DNA from 3 places in the Enterobacter sp. SCRI0065 genome. Region 2 is predicted to be linked to each of the others. Evidence: predicted binding sites of a transcription regulator. Region 2 holds the regulator's gene; each other region holds the start of a gene.

Region 1 (6,527 bases), on a different contig from region 2:
ACGTCAGTTTTCACGCCTTTACCGGCGATGAACGCAGCGCCACCGTTGGAGAACTGAACGATAACCGGTGCTTTAACTTTTGCAGCGGTTTCCAGTACGGCGTTGATGGAGTCAGTACCGACGCAGTTAACTGCTGGCAGAGCAAAGTTATTTTCTTTAGCTACCTGGAACACCTTCTGGACGTCATCACCAGTGATCACGCCAGGTTTTACGAAATCAAAAATTTTAGACATGTTACGTAGTCCTGTATCTTCGGCCGTTAGAAAAAGTGCGAGCTCTAATAAGCGCGCTGAAATTTGGGCAGGTTTCCCTGCCCATGAATGGCTTACTTCTTAGCGCGCTCTTCGAGCATTGCTACTGCTGGCAGGACTTTGCCTTCCACGAATTCGAGGAATGCGCCACCACCAGTGGAGATGTAGGAGATTTTGTCAGAAATACCGAACAGGTCGATTGCAGCCAGAGTATCACCGCCGCCTGCGATGGAGAACGCATCGCTATCTGCAATTGCGTTAGCCACGATTTCAGTCCCTTTACGGAAGTTAGGGAATTCAAACACGCCAACTGGACCGTTCCACAGAATGGTTTTTGCGTTTTTCAGGATATCTGCCAGTTTCTGTGCAGAAACGTCGCCCAGGTCCAGAATCTGCTCTTCATCTTTGATGTCGTTAACAGATTTCAGGGTTGCAGTTGTAGTTTCAGAGAACTCGGTCGCAACACGAACGTCCGTTGGGACTGGGATATCGCAAGTGGTCAGAAGACGTTTTGCTTCTTCAACAAGGTCTGCTTCGTACAGGGATTTGCCCACGTTGTGGCCTTGAGCCGCTACGAAGGTGTTCGCAATACCGCCGCCAACAATCAGCTGGTCAGCGATTTTGGACAGGGAATCCAGAACGGTCAGTTTGGTGGACACTTTAGAGCCACCAACGATGGCTACCATTGGGCGAGCAGGCTCTTTCAGAGCTTTACCCAATGCTTCCAGTTCGTTTGCCAGCAGAGGACCTGCGCAAGCTACGTCTGCAAATTTGCCGATACCGTGGGTAGAGGCCTGAGCACGGTGAGCAGTACCGAATGCGTCCATTACGAACACGTCGCACAGGGCAGCGTATTTTTTAGACAGTGCTTCGTCGTCTTTCTTTTCGCCTTTGTTGAAGCGAACGTTTTCCAGAACAACCAGCTCGCCTGCAGCCACTTCCACGCCGTCCAGGTAGTCTTTAACCAGGCGCACCGGGCCGGACAATTTGTCTTTCAGATAGTTTACAACCGGGAGCAGAGAGAATTCTTCATTGTACTCACCTTCGGTCGGACGACCCAGGTGGGAGGTTACCATCACTTTAGCGCCCTGTTTCAGCGCCAGCTCGATGGTTGGCAGAGAAGCACGAATACGCGCGTCGCTGGTCACTTTGCCATCTTTAACCGGTACGTTCAGATCGGCACGAATGAAAACGCGTTTACCTGCCAGATCCAGATCGGTCATCTTAATTACAGACATGGTGAATCCTCTCGTTGATTCTTAAAGTTTTGCAGACGCACGACGCGTCTTACCTGAAACCTTGTGCGGCCATGGCTAACGTGGTGTCGAGCATCCTGTTAGCAAAGCCCCATTCATTATCGCACCACACCAGCGTTTTGATGAGGTGTGCACCGCTGACCCGCGTTTGCGTACCATCGACAATGGCACTGTGCGGATCGTGGTTAAAATCTACTGAGACCAACGGTAATTCCGTATAGTCAACTATACCATGAAATGCACCCTGTGCCGCTTTTTGCAGCAACCAGTTGACTTCACACGCTTTTACCGGTTTTTTAACCGTCACACTCAGGTCAATTGCGGTAACATTTATGGTCGGTACGCGAACCGCAATCGCCTCAAAACGATCGTTAAACTGCGGGAAGATACGGGTAATCCCTGCCGCAAGTTTCGTATCCACCGGAATGATTGACTGACTTGCTGCGCGCGTGCGACGCAAATCAGGGTGGTACGCATCGATCACCTGCTGATCGTGCATAGCGGAGTGAATCGTCGTGACGGTTCCCGATTCAATGCCATACGCATCGTCTAACAATTTGATGACCGGAATTATGCAGTTCGTGGTGCAGGAGGCGTTGGAGACAATACGGTGTTCGGGCTGTAGCTCATGCTGATTAACGCCAAAGACGACGGTAGCGTCCAGGTCGTTGCTACCAGGATGGGAAAAGAGAACTTTTTTCGCCCCCGCAGCCAAATGTGCCTCTCCGTGCTCGCGGTTACCGTACACGCCGGTACAGTCGAGGACCACATCCACACCCAACTCACGCCACGGCAGCCCTTCAATACTGCGCTCGTGCAGAATCCGAATCACATCATCGCCGACAAACAGCTGCTCTCTTTCCTGGCGAACGTCCCAGGCAAAGCGCCCATGGCTGGTGTCGTATTTCAACAAATGCGCCATACCCGCAGCATCAGCCAGTTCATTAACTGCTACTACGGTGATTTCCGCCCGACGCCCGGATTCATATAAAGCACGAACCACGTTGCGCCCGATGCGACCGAAACCATTAATCGCTACGCGTACGGTCATAGGTCTCCTGCAAGACTATCCCTAAAATTGAGGTGGCTGAAAGAGTAATCCAGCTACGCCCGGAGGGGAATCCTTGCCTGTCACAAACTGCGACTGATTGGTTAATTGTCGAACATTTAATCGACTGAAACGCTTCAGCAAGAATAAGCGAAACCAGGAATAAAGGAAACGTTCGCCCGGAGAGATTCGCCATTTATCTGACTTGCGTCACATTTTAGCGTGACGAATACCCTCTAATTATTCCATTCTGGCAAAGGTATATTCACCTTCTGCTGTCATGTGTAACGTCAGATCCGCCGGACGACTGTGCCTTAGTACGCGCTCAACATTTGGCCCATCCGTGCGCAGATAGAAAGCCAGCGCCTCATCCTGAGATAATCCACCGGCTACTTTGCGCTGTATCAGTCGCTGACGCAGAGCTGCCGCAGGCGCCGTGATGAACAGTGAGAAATCACAGAAATCCTCCAGCGTCCTCCACTTCTCGTCATCCAGCAAAAGCCAGTTGCCCTCAACGATCGTAATGTCGGCCGTCACGCTTATCGCTGCCTCTACTGGATCGTGCTTTTGCCGGTCATACTGCGGCCAGTCAGCAGCGCCTTCTCGAATATCACGTAGATTTTGCGCCAGCTTTTCTACGTCAAACGTCTCCGGTGCGCCCTTAAACGGACGAAGCTTATTGGCATCCAGCCAGGCGTTGTAGTGGTGGAAGCCATCCATGGGTAGCGTCTGCAAGGTGGGTAAATGAGGATCCTGACAGGCGAGATATTCCCAAAAGGTGGTTAGCGTAGACTTTCCCGTTCCCGGTGGCGCGCTGAGAAACACAACGGTCCGAGGATGTGAACTTAACGCATGCCGCTGCGCAATTTGCTGTAATAACGGCCGATGGACCTTCTCGATCTCATCGTCAGAATAATGTGCCTCAACCTGTAATCCATTTACCATCAAGCTGATTTTCAAGGAGCCAGTTCCTGTAGTATTGTCGTTATCGCCAGCGTCATTGCCGTCTTGACCATTCCGGTAAAGCGAACCTCGGACCAGGTCGCAAAGTCGGCAAATTTCATCGACTTCAGCGCGTTGTATAAGGTTGCATTACGCGTAATGCTATTCACGTTGCTGATAAAATCCCAGGTCATGTCATCCGCGAAGCCAGGGATTTCACTCTGTTCTTTGAGATAGTGATTGAACTGGGAAAAATGAGTGATATCGGCATACAGCCATTTATCCATTTTCCCCAGCGCATAAATCAAACGCAACGCTACATCAATATCGTCAAGCGGCCCGCTTTGTGCGAGTAACGGCTTCACTGCATATTCCACGATCTCTTCATCATTATTCACGAACAGCGACGGCAGAAAACGCTTTATGCCCAGCAGCAAAATTTCATTTGCCGTTGTCATAAACGAAAGTAAATCGCTCTGAGCGTCCAGTTGCTCAATTACATCGTCTTCAGTCAGCGTCGTCATTCGTTTCTCGATAAATCACCATGAATGCAGGGAGTCTATTATATTACACGTTCGGTCCGCGCCGCCGATCAGTAAAGTTTGCGTGCGCACACCGTTCGCCACCTGTTGAATGCCGTTGACCAAATCGCCCCCGGTTACGCCCGTCGCCGAGAAAATGACGTCCTGACTCGTTACCAGCTCACTGAGCGAGTACACGCGGTTTATCTCAACACCCATCTCGTTGCAGCGGTGATGCTCCTCGGCACTGATGCGCTGGTTCGCTTCCGAGTCCCCTTTAGCCTGACAAAAATCGATAAGCTCCGCCTGCATATCTCCCCCTAACGCCACCACCGCACAGGCAGAGATAACGCCTTCAGGGGCACCGCCGACGGTATACATCACGTCATAATCATTGTCCTGCAAACAGGTGAGCACGCTGGCGGCAACGTCTCCATCGGGAAGTGCAAAAACCTTCACGCCAAGCGTGGTGGCCTCATCGATTGCCGCACGTAAGCGCGGTTTGTCGAGTGTGACCATACGCAGTTTATCCAGCGGTTTTCCGAGCGCCTTCGCCACGCTGCGCAAATTATCCGCCAGCGGCAAGGCGAGGTTAATGGCCCCTTTCGCCAGGCGGTTGACCACCAGCTTTTTCATATACATATCAGGCGCGTGAAGCAGGCTCCCCTGCGGCGCAAATGCCATCACCGCCAGCGCATTGCTTTGCCCCATTGCTACCATCCGTGTGCCTTCGATGGGGTCCACCGCAATATCCACCTGCGGGCCGGTGCCCAGCCCTACCCCTTCGCCAATCCAGAGCATCGGCGCGCAGTCAATCTCGCCTTCACCGATGACAATACGTCCGCGTATCGCCATCTGATTGAGCGCCTGGCGCATTGCGTTCACCGCCAGACCATCAATTTTGTTCTTATCACCGCATCCGATTTGCGGCCAGGCAGCCAGCGCTGCCTGTTCCGTCGTGCGAAAGAGCGACCATGCAAGCGACATCATGCCGTCGCCTCCCCAATATCGACGCCAAAGTGCGCCAGCAAATATTTCTCTGCCCGCTCGTTCCAGATGCCGTGGGTTTCGGCAACCAGCAACGCCAGCGCGTTAAACAACGGATCGGTTTTCCCCTTCTCGGCAAAATCTGCGATAGCCGTTAAGGGCATCGTGACGCCGTTATAGATAAGCTTTTTGCCGCCGGGGATATTCGGCAGGTTGAGCACCGTGTCCGGCACCGCATCAAGCCCGCCAATATGCGTCACCATAAATGAAGGCTGTAGTTTTCCAGAAGCACTCAACGCGATAGCCTCTTTCATATCCTCCGTCGAGCCGCCGGAGGTGCCGACAACGTGAGTGCTGTTGTAATGCACGTTGTAAAAGTTAAACGGCACCTTGAAGTTTTTATCCGTTGGGCCGGCAAAGAAATTGAGGCAGCCGTCTTCCGCCAGAAGCTCGTCGGCCATTTCAACCACCGAGGCCACTGCGGCATAGACAAAGACATCGTCAAAACCGGCGTCATCGGTGAGCGCGCGCAGAGCCGCCGTCGGGTTATCGACTCCTGCCGTGTTAACATAAATAAGCTCAATCCCCTTCTCGGCGGCAAGTTCAACGGGCAATAGCCTGCGCGCCTGCGCCAGTCGGGTTTCATCGATATCAACGACCACAATGCGAGAGGGTTGGACTCCTCCGTTAATCGCATAATCAATCGCCCCGATCCCCATTGGTCCGGCACACGCCAGCAGTGCGAGATTCCCCCCCGGCTTTATTCCCATACGATGTTCATAGACATACTGCGTGGTATGGTAATTTGCGTTATACGCGCCAATGATGCAGCAGGTTGGCTCCGCCAGCGACGCGGCGGCGAAATACGATCCCTTATACGGTAATACACAGCCTAAATTCACCGCCACTTCAGGAATAATCATATAGGTCGCATTGCCGCCGAAATACTCATAGCTGTATCCCGCAGAATAACCGGTAGGTAATCCCATCGCTGGCTGTAAAACAAATCGCTGACCTTTGTGATATTTATCGGCTAAATTATTACCTACCTCAACAATTATTCCTGCGCACTCGTGTCCCGTAATCACAGGGTGATTTTCTAAATCATCCGGCACGCGTTTATGTTCACTGCCGAGCATCGCTGCCTTCCAGGTAGATAAGCACACGCTATCCGATATCACGCTGACCAGTAGTTCATTATCGGTAATTGCAGGCAATTCAAATTCGCGTAAACGTACGTCGCCCTTGCCGTAAATGGCGGCCACTTTTGTTTTCATGATAAACCTCGTAAAAGCAGAATTAGATTTCAGCAGTGAGTTTTTTAAATAGCACGTCAAGCTGCGGATCGCCGATGTAATTATTAATCAGGATTAAAGGTTTCTCGGACACGCGTTTAACCCTTCCCTCAAGACTTGAGTGAGTGACAACAATATCGGCATCAGCGGGGACATTCTCGATGGCATAATGTTTTACGTCGATGGAAAGACCGTTTTTTTCCAGCCGTTTACGGAACGTGGTTGCG
Region 2 (6,527 bases):
AACCTTTCATGTACAGGAGAATCGGGTTTTCAGCGACCTGTTGCTGGATTTTTTCTATAGTAGTGCTCATGTTTTGCTTCCTTATACTTCTGTTACGGCAATCGTCTGACATTGTAGCGGTTCAGACTGATATCGGAAAATAACATTTTCGTTACGTCTTATTATTTTATCGCGTGTCGGCATAAGTTGCATTGCTAATGTAGCTTAGCCCTGTTTTGTCCGTGGTTTTGTTTATCGTGTGAGCAAAAGCGCTTCAGTTTGGTGAAATTATTTGCACTTGCTCGCGAAACCCCATTTTAGATTGAAAAAGAGTCTTAACTTCTCGCCGTTAGATAGATTAGAATCGACAGGCTTTGTAAATCACACGCAGGTATTATTGATGGCCTGCTTCAACCAGGGGACTGCCCAGTGGCGCGGATAAATAAATTCTCGATCACGCTCTGTGCTTTACTGTTTACAACACTCTCATTCACGCCGTTGGCTAGCGCCTCCGAACAGGCGCGGCATTCGGCTGTACAAAAATCTCATCTGGCGAAAACCACAGAACCTAAGAAAAAAAGCGCCAGCAAGAAAGAAAAGAAAAAAACACCGACTCACAAGCAGCAAACCGTCTCAAAAAAATCCAGCAAACCTGCTACAAAAACCACTCGTAAAACATCGCACACCGCCTCTAGCACTCTGAAAGAAAAATGCACCGTTCGTAAAGGCCATAAATCAAACTGCCTCAAGGTCAGCAAAACGGCGAAGCTTTCCGAAGTGCATAAAGTCCGCGTGCAGAAAGCGCAAAAAACAGCGATGAATAAACTGATGGGCCAAATTGGCAAGCCTTACCATTGGGGTGGCACATCACCGCGTACCGGCTTTGATTGCAGCGGTCTGGTTTATTACGCTTATAAAGATCTGGTTAAATTCCGAATCCCTCGCACCGCAAATGAAATGTACCACTTGCGCGATGCCGCCTCAGTCAACCGTGGTGAGCTGGAAAGCGGCGATCTGGTCTTCTTCCGTACGCAGGGTCGCGGCACTGCCGATCACGTTGGCGTTTATGTCGGCAACGGAAAATTCATCCAGTCCCCGCGTAGTGGACAAGATATCCAGATTACCTCTCTCAGCGAAGATTACTGGGTTCGCCATTACGTTGGTGCCCGCCGCGTGATGACCCCTAAAACCATTCGCTAATCCCTGCCCTGCCGCACTGTCGGCAGGGTAAGTTCCTCTTTTGCATGCCCTTTCAATTTGCTACTCTACCCTTGCATTTTATATGGTTATTAATGCGCCAAATATAATAAGGAGAGAAGCAATGTCGTTCGAATTACCTGCATTACCGTATGCAAAAGACGCCCTGGCCCCGCACATTTCGGCGGAGACCCTGGAATACCATTACGGCAAACATCATCAGACGTATGTCACTAATCTAAACAACCTGATCAAAGACACCGATTTCCAGGGCAAAACGCTGGAAGAGATCGTACGTACTTCAGAGGCGGGCATTTTTAATAACGCCGCTCAGGTGTGGAACCATACGTTTTACTGGCACTGCCTGGCACCAAATGCCGGTGGCGAACCCACTGGCGAACTGGCGACAGCCATTAACGCAGCATTTGGCAGCTTTGCTGATTTTAAAGCGAAGTTTACCGACGCGGCGATTAAGAACTTTGGTTCTGGCTGGACGTGGCTGGTGAAAGAAGCTGATGGCAAACTGGCTATCGTTTCGACTTCAAACGCGGGCACCCCGCTCACCACCACTGCTACACCGCTGATGACCGTTGATGTGTGGGAACACGCTTATTACATCGACTACCGTAACGCACGCCCTAACTACCTTGAGCACTTCTGGGCTCTGGTAAACTGGGAATTTGTGGCGAAAAACTTCGCGGCATAAAAAGACACGCAGAAGGTTAACCCTTCTGCGTTTTTTAATCACTCCGTCGCACAGGCTGGTTCCGGCTGTTTACGACCGGACAGTACAACCAACAGTAAACCGAGTGCGGCGATAATCGCCCCCATCACCGGCACAAAGCTATACCCCAGCCCGCCAGAAATCACGGCGCCACCCGCCGCTGCACCCAAAGCATTACCCAGGTTAAACGCCCCAATATTGACTGAGGAAGAAAGCCCCGGCGCTTCGTGTGCTACGCGCATCACGCGCATCTGTAATGGCGGGACAACGGCAAACGTCGCAGCGCCCCATATGACCATCGCAATCGCAGCACCAAACTCATTTCGCGCCAGCCAAGGAATGGCGATCATGATGACGATAAGCAAGGTCAGAAAACCTTTCAGCGTACCGCTAACAGAACGGTCTGCCAGCTTGCCACCCAAATAGTTGCCAATTGAAAAACCGACGCCAATCAGCACCAGCATTCCCGTGACAAAGGCCGGCGTCGCATGCGTAATGTCATGCAGAACAGGCGAGATGTAGGTGTACAGAGTGAACATGGCGCCCGCACCCAGTACCGTGGTCAGCAACGCGGACAACACCTGAGGACGAAGCAAAACCGACAGCTCTTTACGCACGTCAGGACGCTCACCGGCTCCTCCTTTAGGCAGAGAGAAGAACAGTGCCACCATCGCCACCACGCCCAGCAGGGCTGTCGCCATGAAAGACATTCGCCAGCCAATGGTCTCACCCATCCATGTTGCTGCCGGCACGCCACCAATATTCGCGATCGTCAGGCCCATAAACATGGTTGCGACCGCACTGGCCTGCTTATGTTTAGGCACCACGCTTGCGGCCACGACCGAACCCAGACCAAAGAATGCACCATGGTTCAGGCTGGTCAAAATGCGCGACAGCATCAGCGTGGTGTAGTCCGGTGAGAGCGCAGAGAGCACATTTCCCAGCGTGAAAATAGCCATCAAGAAGATCAGCGCGTTGCGACGCCCACGATGCGAAAGCAGCAGCGTCATCAATGGCGCACCAATCATTACGCCAATGGCATAAGCGCTGATAAGCATACCCGCGGCAGGAATAGAAACATCCACACCTTTGGCAATTACCGGCAGCAGTCCCATAGGGGAAAATTCAGTGGTGCCGATGCCAAAAGCGCCAATCGCCAGGGACAACAGAGGAAAGTTGATTTTCATTCATTAACTCCGGATGCCGTGTCTTTACGCGACACAGAACAAATATGCCGAAAGCATGACATCAATCACAAAAAATAAGAAGTTAACAAAATAGCAAAAGATTATTGCAGAGGGAGTAACAATGGCGGGGAGAAAGCGAGGGAGAACGCTCTCCCCCGTTTGAATCAGTGCAGTATTGCCGTAAAGCTTGCCGCAACAATCAAAGCCAGCACGATGAAAGTGGTGGTTAGCGAAAACTTAAGATCGGTATTCATCAATTTTTCTCCTTTTAATCCCCACATGAAAAGTGAGCTTGCTCATTTTTACACAGTTTATCCCAAAAATCTTCCTGGATTTAGACTGATAAGTGTTTTTACGCTTCCCCTTTTCATCAAGATAAGACAAAATTCCACGCTAAATTTATAAGCGTACCGGCCACTGACCCCCTCCTGACGTCCTGTGTCGTTTTCCCGGCGTATCGCAATTCACTTTGCGAGATAAGGGTGAGAGAAGGCAAACGTTTACCTCTCAATTTTTCAGGAGCTTAGGATATGGTCTGGAGTGACAGCTAATGGCAACGATTAAAGATGTAGCGAAACGCGCAAACGTTTCCACTACAACCGTATCACATGTAATTAACAAAACTCGTTTTGTAGCAGAAGAGACGCGCAACGCCGTTTGGGCAGCGATTAAAGAGCTGCACTACTCTCCTAGCGCCGTGGCGCGCAGCCTTAAGGTCAACCACACCAAATCAATTGGTTTGCTGGCGACCAGTAGCGAAGCGGCCTATTTTGCCGAGATAATCGAAGCAGTAGAGAAAAACTGCTTCCAGAAGGGCTATACCTTGATTCTGGGTAATGCCTGGAATAGTCAGGAAAAACAACGGGCTTACTTGTCCATGATGGCGCAAAAACGCGTAGACGGTTTGCTGGTTATGTGTTCCGAATATCCTGAATCCGTACTCTCGATGCTCGAAGAGTACCGTCATATCCCGATGGTCGTCATGGACTGGGGTGATACGCGCGCTGATTTCACCGATTCCGTCAACGACAACGCTTTTGAAGGCGGATATATGGCGGGTCGCTACCTGATTGAACGCGGCCATCGCGAAATCGGCGTTATTCCGGGTCCGCTTGAGCGCAACACCGGTGCCGGTCGTCTGGCGGGCTTCATGAAGGCGATGGAAGAAGCATTGATCGCCGTTCCAGAAAACTGGATCGTTCAGGGCGATTTTGAACCAGAATCGGGTTATCGCGCCATGCAGCAAATCGTCTCCCAACCGCATCGCCCTACTGCCGTATTCTGCGGCGGCGATATCATGGCGATGGGTGCGCTTTGCGCCGCTGACGAGCTGGGACTGCGTGTGCCGCAGGATATTTCAGTGATCGGGTATGATAACGTGCGCAACGCTCGTTTCTTTACCCCGGCGTTGACCACCATTCATCAGCCAAAAGATTCGCTGGGTGAAACGGCGTTCAATATGTTGATGGACAGAATCGTCAGCAAACGCGAAGAGTCGCAGTCCATCGAAGTGCATCCGCGCCTGATTGAACGCCGCTCGGTCGCCGATGGTCCATTCCGCGACTACCGCCGCTAATCTTTTCTGCGGGGCCGGTTATTCCGGCTCCCGCAGCCATTCCTTGTTTAGCGTTTCACTATCCCCCAGATAATCCAGCAGCCAGGCGAGCGCAGGCGACATGTCGTTTTGCTGCCAGGTCAGGCAACACGCCGCATCCGGGAAGGGGTTCTCCAGCGTCAACGCCACCCATTGTCCGTTGTCTATTCGCGGTTGGGCAAAATGTACAGGCACCATACCCACGCACAATCCCGCTGAGAGGCAGGTTGCCGATGACTCCCAGTCAGGCGCAACGACGCGTCGCTGATTGTCCAGCAGCCAGGTGATACGCTTTGGCAGTGAGCGGGAGGTATCCTCAAGCACCAGCGAAGGCCAGTTGCGCAACGTATCGTCGCTCAATGGCCCAGCCATCGTGGCCAAAGGATGGTGGCTCGCCACTACGCAGGTCCAGCTCAACGTGCCCATATCGCGAAACGTATAACGTCCCCCGACGGGGATGGCCTGGGTCGCCCCGATGGCCATTTCGACTCGCCCATCCGATAGCGCATCCCACACCCCGTTAAAAACTTCCTGGGAAACACGCAGCTCCACGTCTGAGAAATGCCGATAGAAATCGACAATCATCTGTCGGGTACGTTCAGGCTTAACAATATTATCCACAGCAATAGAAAGATGCCCGCGCCAGCCGTTGGCAATCTGCTGGCACTGCTCACGGGTGATCATCATTTTTTTGATAACAGATCGGCCTTCCTTTAAAAACCATGCCCCGGCAGGCGTCAGAACGACATCGCGATGACGTCGTTCAAACAGTGTCACCGCCAGCCATTCCTCAAGCTGGCGCACGGTATAACTGATCGCTGACGGGACGCGATGCAACTCCTGCGCCGCACTGCTAAAGCTGCCGTTACGCGCGACGGCATCGACCACTTCAAGGGAATATTCAGACCACATTTTCTGCCTACAAATATTTTGAATGCACCAGACAAATATTAGCGTTTCACAAGGGGGATTGCACTCCCTACACTCTGCGCCAAAGAACACCTGCCCTGATTAGGAAAAAAATAATGCAACCTGGAAAAGGATTTATGGTCTGGCTCGCTGGCTTAAGCGTGCTGGGCTTTTTAGCGACCGATATGTACCTCCCCGCCTTCGCAGCGATGCAGGCAGATTTACAGACGCCTGCCGCTGCCATTAGTGCCAGCCTGAGCTTGTTCCTGGCAGGCTTTGCGTTTGCCCAACTTCTGTGGGGGCCGCTCTCCGATCGCTATGGCCGAAAGCCAATTTTGCTGCTGGGTCTGACCATTTTTGCCCTGAGCAGTTTAGGCATGTTGTGGGTCCGTGACGCAACCTGGCTGCTGGTGCTGCGCTTCATTCAGGCCTTTGGCGTATGCGCAGCCGCAGTGACCTGGCAGGCGCTGGTAACCGATTACTATCCGGCTTCGCGCGTGAACCGAATCTTTGCCACCATCATGCCGCTGGTTGGCCTTTCACCCGCCCTTGCGCCGCTGCTGGGCAGCTGGATCCTGGTCCACTTTGACTGGCAGGCGATCTTCGCCACGCTGTTTATTATTACCCTGATCTTGATGATTCCGGCGTTCTCGCTAAAACCGGCTCAGCCGAAAGTCGCCGACCCCGAGGAATCGCGCGTCACCTTTATGTCGCTGCTGCGCTCACGCGACTATCGCGGTAATGTGCTGATTTATGCCGCCTGCTCAGCGAGCTTCTTTGCCTGGCTCACCGGTTCACCGTTTATCTTGCACGATATGGGCTACAGCCCTGCGGTTATTGGTCTGAGCTACGTTCCGCAAACCATCGCTTTTTTGGTGGGTGGCTATGGCTGTCGCGCGGCGCTGCAAAAATGGCAGGGACAACAAATGCTACCGTG
Region 3 (6,527 bases), on a different contig from region 2:
TGAAGACGCCAGAAGGGCTGCATCATCACCGCGCACTGTATGATTGCTATATCACGGCAGCGTTGCTGATCGATATAATGAATAACTCAGGATGGACGCCGGATGATATGGCGACCATCACTGGCCGCCCTGCGTTGATGACGACCTTTACCTTCGGCAAGTATCGCGGTAAAGCGGTTTCTGAAGTGGCAGAACGCGACCCTGGTTATTTACGCTGGTTATACAACAACCTCGATAAAATGAGCCCGGAACTGCGTTTAACGCTCCGCCATTACCTGAATGAAGCTTAACGAGCCGTCTGGCCTGGCAACGAGTCTTGCGCCAGGCCAATCAAAAATGCGTATTCCAGCGAGACGCCTTCATAAGATTTAAATCGTCCTGACTTCCCGCCATGTCCCGAGTCCATATCGGTGCAGAGCAGCAGCAAATTATCATCTGTTTTCAGCTCGCGTAGCTTCGCCACCCACTTTGCCGGTTCCCAGTATTGTACCTGGGAGTCATGCAGCCCCGTCGTCACCAGCATGTGCGGATAGGCTTTTGCCTCGACGTTATCGTAAGGGCTGTACTCCTTCATATAGCGATAATAGGTTTCATCCTGCGGATTCCCCCATTCTTCAAACTCACCTGTCGTCAGGGGGATAGATTCATCCAGCATCGTGGTGACGACATCAACGAAGGGCACCTGCGCAACAATGCCTTTAAATAGCTCCGGTCGATGGTTGATGACGGTGCCCATTAGCATCCCGCCCGCACTGCCGCCCATCCCAAAACATCGCTCAGGATCGCCGTATCCTTGTGCAATTAGTGCGTCGCAGACGTCGAGATAATCGTTAAAGGTATTTTTCTTGTTCAGGAATTTACCGTCTTCATACCAGTGCTGACCAAGTTCTCCCCCGCCACGGATATGGGCAATGGCAAAGACAAATCCTCTGTCGAGCAAGCTCAGTCGACTGCCGCTGAAATCCGCATCCATGCTCGATCCATACGAACCGTAGCCGTACACCAGCAGCGGATTTTTACCTTTGCGGAAATGATCTTTGTGATAAACCAGCGAAACGGGGACTTCAACGCCATCACGTGCAATCACCCAAAGGTGTTCGCTACGGTACAGGCTGGCGTCAAAACCCGTCACCTCAGCCTGTTTAATGACGCGCCGTTGCCCGGTGTCCATATCAAGTTCAAACAGCGTATCGGGCGTGGTCATTGACGAATAGCCATATCGCAGACGCGAAGATTCTGGTTCGGGATTATAGCCAATCCAGGTGACGTAGGCCGGATCGTCAAAAGCAATCCCGATTGATTCGCGGCTTTTACGATTGATTTGTCTGATGCTGGTCAACCCACGCTGACGCTCTTCGACAACCAGCCAGTCGGTGAAGAGCGTGAAACCTTCAAGCATCACATGCTCGCGCGCCGGAATTAACACTTCCCACTTACGCTCGTCGCGGACTTTTGTTTTATAGAGACCAAAGTTTTTGCCTTCGCGATTGGAGCGCAGGTAAAAGGCGTGCTGGAAATGATCGAGACTGTATTCATGATCTTTACGCCGCGGCAAAAAACAGAGCGGTTGCGCATCGGGTAATTCGGCATCGAGCAGCAGTACTTCCGTCGTGGTGGCGCTGGCAAGTGAAATGATCACGTAGTGTCGCGACGTGGTTTTGTGCAAGCTGACGTAAAACATTTCATCTTTTTCTTCGTAGACCAGCTCATCATCACATGAGGCGGTGCCAACCGTATGCCGCCATACCTGGTAGGGCAAAAGCGTAGACGCATGTTTTTTAACGTAGTAAACGGTTTCAGAATCGTTCGCCCAGACAAAACCGGACGCGACGTTATCCAGCATTTCCGGATACCAGTTTCCCGTCTCAAGATTGCGGAATCGCAACCCATACTGGCGTCGGGAAAGATAATCTTCGGCCAGCGCCATAATGGTATTGTCTGGGGATACCGACATCCCGCCAAGGGTATAAAACTCACTGTGCGAGGCGCGTTGATTGGCATCCAGCAGGATCTCCCAGTCGTCCCACTCGGCGTTAAGCACCGACTGTCGCTGGTAAATGGCGTATTCATTGCCCGGTTCGTAGATGTGCCGGTAGCGGTAGCCGTTCCGGGTCCACGGCGCAGAGATATCATGCTGGGGAACGCGCGCGACCATCTCAGCGAGCAGGCTGTCCTGTAGCACCTGCTGAGAGGACATAACCTTTCGGCCATAGTCATTCTCCTGATGCAGATAGTCGAGGACCTCTGGCTGCGAACGCGAGTCGTCCCGCAGCCAGTAATAATTATCGATGCGCGTATCACCATGGGTGGTGATCGCTTTGGGAACAGATCGGGCTTTTGGCAGCATGTCAGTTTTTCTTTTGCGTTTTACACCCTATAAGGGTGGCAAATCGCACGCATGATGCAAGCGAAACGTGACAAGCGAAGGCGAGAATTATCCCGGTAATGCCTGTTTCTGTTGCTTAATATCCTGCTCAATCCCTTCACGGACATCCTTAGGAATATTCAGTGCATCTCCCAGCGCATTAAGGTAACTGCGCTCCATAAAATGATCGACATCGATGGCCGCACAGCTCAGGAAGTAAAGCTCCAGCGCTTCCTCTTCATTTTTAACACTTTGCGCCAGACGAATCGGATCCAAAGGCTGCTCAATGGCCTGCGCTACCAGCACTCTCCCCTGCTCCTCGACGCCCGCCTCTCGCATCTGCTGTTCGATGGCAGAGCGTTCCTGAGCATCAATATGTCCGTCACTTTTTGCGGCAAACACCAGCGCAAGAATGAGTCGCTCGGTACGCACATCTATCGGTGAGGTATGCTGCCCATACTCCGGTTCCGCCTGATGCGCCGTTCGCACCCGTTCCTTGTACTTATTCCACAGCACCGTTCCGGCCACCGCACCGCCACCTGCCAGCAGCGCACCCGTGCCGTATTTTGCCAGCAGTTTACGCGATGATTTATTGGCAACCAGTAAGCCCGCCAACCCCCCGAGTGCGCCGGGTACGAGCAGCTTGCTCAGCCCTTGCTGACCGGACGACGATACCTTTTGACCCAACATTGATTGCAATTGATTTAACCAGCCTGACATGATTTTCCCCATTTAACGGTTGGTAATCTTCACAGCGTAAGCGAGTTGATGTCAGGAAATGTCTGCCTGCACTAAAGATGCGAAAATGTCGCAGCCACGCAGCCGCGCTTAATCCTCGTCGAGGCAAGACAGACGCAAACGTTTTCGTTTATACTGCGCGCAACTTTTTCAGGGGGATATTTATGACTCGTTTAGGAACCGCACTGCGTCCAGCCGCGACGCGCGTAATGCTGTTAGGCTCAGGAGAGCTGGGAAAAGAAGTCGCCATTGAGTGCCAGCGCCTGGGTGTTGAGGTCATCGCCGTCGATCGTTATGCCGATGCACCCGCCATGCACGTTGCACACCGCGCATACGTCATTAATATGCTGGATGGCGATGCCTTACGCGCGCTTATTGAAAAAGAAAAACCTGACTTTGTCGTACCTGAAATCGAAGCGATTGCTACCGAAACGTTGATAGCACTGGAAGCAGACGGCCAGCGCGTCGTGCCTTGCGCCCAGGCGGCCAAACTCACCATGAATCGCGAGGGCATTCGTCGCCTGGCAGCAGAAACGTTAGCGATCCCAACCTCAAGCTACCGTTTTGCTGGCGTTAAGACCGAGTTCGTCCAGGCCGTAAATGAGATTGGCTACCCGTGCATCATTAAGCCGGTCATGAGCTCCTCCGGTAAAGGGCAAAGCTTTATCCGTAGCGAAGAGACGCTGGATAAAGCGTGGGATTACGCCCAGCAAGGCGGACGAGCGGGCGCTGGACGCGTGATTGTCGAAGGCGTGGTGAAATTTGATTTTGAGATAACCCTGCTCACTGTCAATGCCGTCGACGGCGTGCATTTCTGCGACCCCATTGGTCATCGCCAGGAAGATGGCGATTACCGCGAATCATGGCAACCTCAACGGATGAGCGCCCTGGCACTTGAGCGCGCGCAGGACATCGCCCGTCACGTCGTCGTCGCGCTGGGCGGATATGGTTTGTTCGGCGTTGAGCTGTTTGTCTGCGGTGACGACGTGATCTTCAGTGAAGTCTCTCCTCGCCCACACGATACCGGTATGGTGACGTTGATTTCACAAGATCTCTCAGAGTTTGCCCTGCACGTTCGTGCTTTCCTTGGTCTGCCAATTGGCGGAATTCGTCAGTATGGCCCTGCCGCATCCGCTGTGATCCTGCCGCAGCTGACCAGCCAGAACGTGACGTTTGATAACATTGATGCCGCCGTGGGTGCCGGCCTGCAGGTGCGATTGTTTGGTAAACCGGAGATTGACGGAACGCGCCGTTTGGGTGTGGCGTTAGCCGTGGCGGATGATGTAGAAGAGGCCGTTGCGCGGGCGAAAAAGGCTGCCGCAAGTGTGAAGGTCGAGGGATAAAAAAACGGGCCGTTTGGCCCGTTTATCTGTGCTTTACTGCTTAGCGCCTTCGACTGCTTCACGCGCCAGCTGAGTGATGCGATCCCAGTCGCCCGTTTCCAGCGCATCCGCCGGAACCAGCCAGGAGCCGCCGATACAGAGAACGCTTTTCAGCGCCAGGTAATCACGGTAGTTCGCCGGAGAGATGCCGCCAGTCGGGCAGAAACGCACCTGAGAGAACGGGCCTGCAATTGCCTGCAGCGCTTTGGTGCCGCCGTTAGCTTCAGCCGGGAAGAATTTAAACTCTTTCAATCCGTAATCCATGCCCAGCATCAGTTCAGACACGGTGCTGATACCAGGGATTAACGGAATGGTACCTTCGGTTGCCGCTTTCAACAGTGGCTCAGTCAAGCCTGGGCTAATCGCAAACTGCGCGCCCGCTTCGGTGACTTCTGCCAGCTGCTGTGGATTCAGCACGGTACCCGCACCGATAATGGCCTCAGGGACTTCTTTTGCAATCGCGCGGATAGCATCCATTGCACACGCGGTACGCAGCGTGACTTCCAGAACACGAACACCACCTGCAACCAGCGCTTTCGCCATCGGGACAGCGTGCTCCAGTTTATTCACCACGATAACCGGTACTACAGGACCAGTTGTCAGGATTGCTTCTGCACTTGTTTTCCAGTTTTTCATCAGAGTTTTTCTCTCGCCAGATCGATAAATCTTGTCGTCTTAAAACGTTATACAGGTTGCGCCCTGCTCAGCACCGGAGAGTTTCTCACGCAGCGCGCTGAACATTTCGCGTCCTGTTCCCACACGCGACGCGCTGAGGTCAGGAATATGCGGCTTACGGGCTTCAAGTACGGCGTCATCCACCAGCAGGGTCAGTTCACCTGTCTGGCCATTAACACGAATGATGTCGCCATCGCGTACTTTTGCCAGCAACCCACCATCGTAGGCTTCGGGAGTGACGTGAATCGCTGAAGGCACTTTACCTGATGCACCAGAGAGACGTCCATCGGTGACCAACGCAATTTTGAAACAGCGGTCCAATAATACACCAAGTGGTGGCATAAGTTTATGTAATTCTGGCATACCGTTCGCTTTTGGCCCTTGATGACGCACCACAATCACGCAATCTTTATTCAGAAGTCCGGCTTCAAAAGCAGGTAAGACGTCATGCTGGCTCTCAAAGATAATCGCGGGCGCTTCAACGACCTGATTCTCAACCGGTACGGCAGAGGTTTTCATGACCGCGCGACCCAGGTTACCGCTCAGCACTTTGGTGCCACCGTGACGAGAAAACGGTTTTTCAAACGTCGCGACGACCTGTTCATCCAGAGGCGCCTGCGCGCCTTCACGCCAGTCGAGTTCGCCATTGTTCAGCCACGGTTCCATGGTGTAACGCTGTAAGCCAAAGCCTGCAACGGTGTTAACGTCTTCGTGCAGCAGGCCGCCTTTCAGCAGCTCACGAATGAGGACCGGTACGCCGCCCGCCGCCTGGAAGTGGTTGATATCTGCCGGGCCGTTCGGATAGAGGCGAGCCATCAGCGGTACCACGTCAGACAGGTCAGAGAAGTCATCCCAGTTAATCAGGATGCCGGCCGCGCGAGCCATTGCCACCAGATGCATGGTGTGGTTGGTTGAACCGCCGGTTGCCAGCAACGCGACAATACCATTCACGATGACTTTTTCATCAACCATTTTGCCCAGCGGCATCCACTCGTTCCCGTTGCCGGTAAGACGTGTCACCTGACGCGCTGCGGCTTCGGTCAGTGCCTGACGCAGTGGAGCATCCGGCTGAATGAAGGATGAGCCCGGCAACTGCATGCCCATAAATTCAACCACCATCTGATTGGTGTTGGCGGTGCCGTAAAATGTACAGGTGCCCGGCGCATGATAAGAAGCCGCTTCGGCCTCAAGTAAGGCAATACGATCGGCTTTTCCTTCGGCATAAAGTTGGCGAATACGCACTTTTTCTTTATTTGGTAACCCGCTCGCCATCGGGCCTGACGGCACAAAAATAGCAGGTAAGTGGCCAAAGGACAGCGCCGCCATCGCCAGGCCCGGGACAATCTTGTCGCAGACGCCCAGATATA

The links. Region 2 encodes PurR, which represses purine synthesis genes. Its sites were predicted from a motif close to CANGCAAACGTTTGCNTG; they were not measured.
Region 1: the regulator PurR is predicted to act here: its motif matches at 2,720-2,737, upstream of epd (erythrose-4-phosphate dehydrogenase).
Region 3: the regulator PurR is predicted to act here: its motif matches at 3,217-3,234, upstream of purT (formate-dependent phosphoribosylglycinamide formyltransferase).

The regions. Positions count from the first base shown of each region.
Region 1 covers NZ_JCBAJB010000003.1:67,386-73,912, forward strand. The annotation lists gene fbaA (class II fructose-bisphosphate aldolase) at 1-233, opposite strand, end outside; gene pgk (phosphoglycerate kinase) at 326-1,489, opposite strand; gene epd (erythrose-4-phosphate dehydrogenase) at 1,539-2,558, opposite strand; gene AC6EMZ_RS10430 (nucleoside/nucleotide kinase family protein) at 2,796-3,515, opposite strand; gene AC6EMZ_RS10435 (MltR family transcriptional regulator) at 3,512-4,021, opposite strand; gene glpX (class II fructose-bisphosphatase) at 4,037-5,008, opposite strand; gene AC6EMZ_RS10445 (zinc-binding dehydrogenase) at 5,005-6,282, opposite strand; gene AC6EMZ_RS10450 (PTS mannitol transporter subunit IIBC) at 6,305-6,527, opposite strand, start outside.
Region 2 covers NZ_JCBAJB010000001.1:1,094,808-1,101,334, reverse strand. The annotation lists gene grxD (monothiol glutaredoxin 4) at 1-70, opposite strand, end outside; gene AC6EMZ_RS05380 (C40 family peptidase) at 409-1,179, shown strand; gene sodB (superoxide dismutase [Fe]) at 1,301-1,882, shown strand; gene AC6EMZ_RS05370 (MFS transporter) at 1,921-3,087, opposite strand; gene cydH (cytochrome bd-I oxidase subunit CydH) at 3,252-3,341, opposite strand; gene purR (HTH-type transcriptional repressor PurR) at 3,638-4,663, shown strand; gene punR (DNA-binding transcriptional activator PunR) at 4,682-5,593, opposite strand; gene punC (purine nucleoside transporter PunC) at 5,707-6,527, shown strand, end outside.
Region 3 covers NZ_JCBAJB010000002.1:751,563-758,089, reverse strand. The annotation lists gene exoX (exodeoxyribonuclease X) at 1-290, shown strand, start outside; gene ptrB (oligopeptidase B) at 287-2,347, opposite strand; gene AC6EMZ_RS09435 (tellurite resistance TerB family protein) at 2,435-3,085, opposite strand; gene purT (formate-dependent phosphoribosylglycinamide formyltransferase) at 3,268-4,446, shown strand; gene kdgA (bifunctional 4-hydroxy-2-oxoglutarate aldolase/2-dehydro-3-deoxy-phosphogluconate aldolase) at 4,480-5,121, opposite strand; gene edd (phosphogluconate dehydratase) at 5,161-6,527, opposite strand, start outside.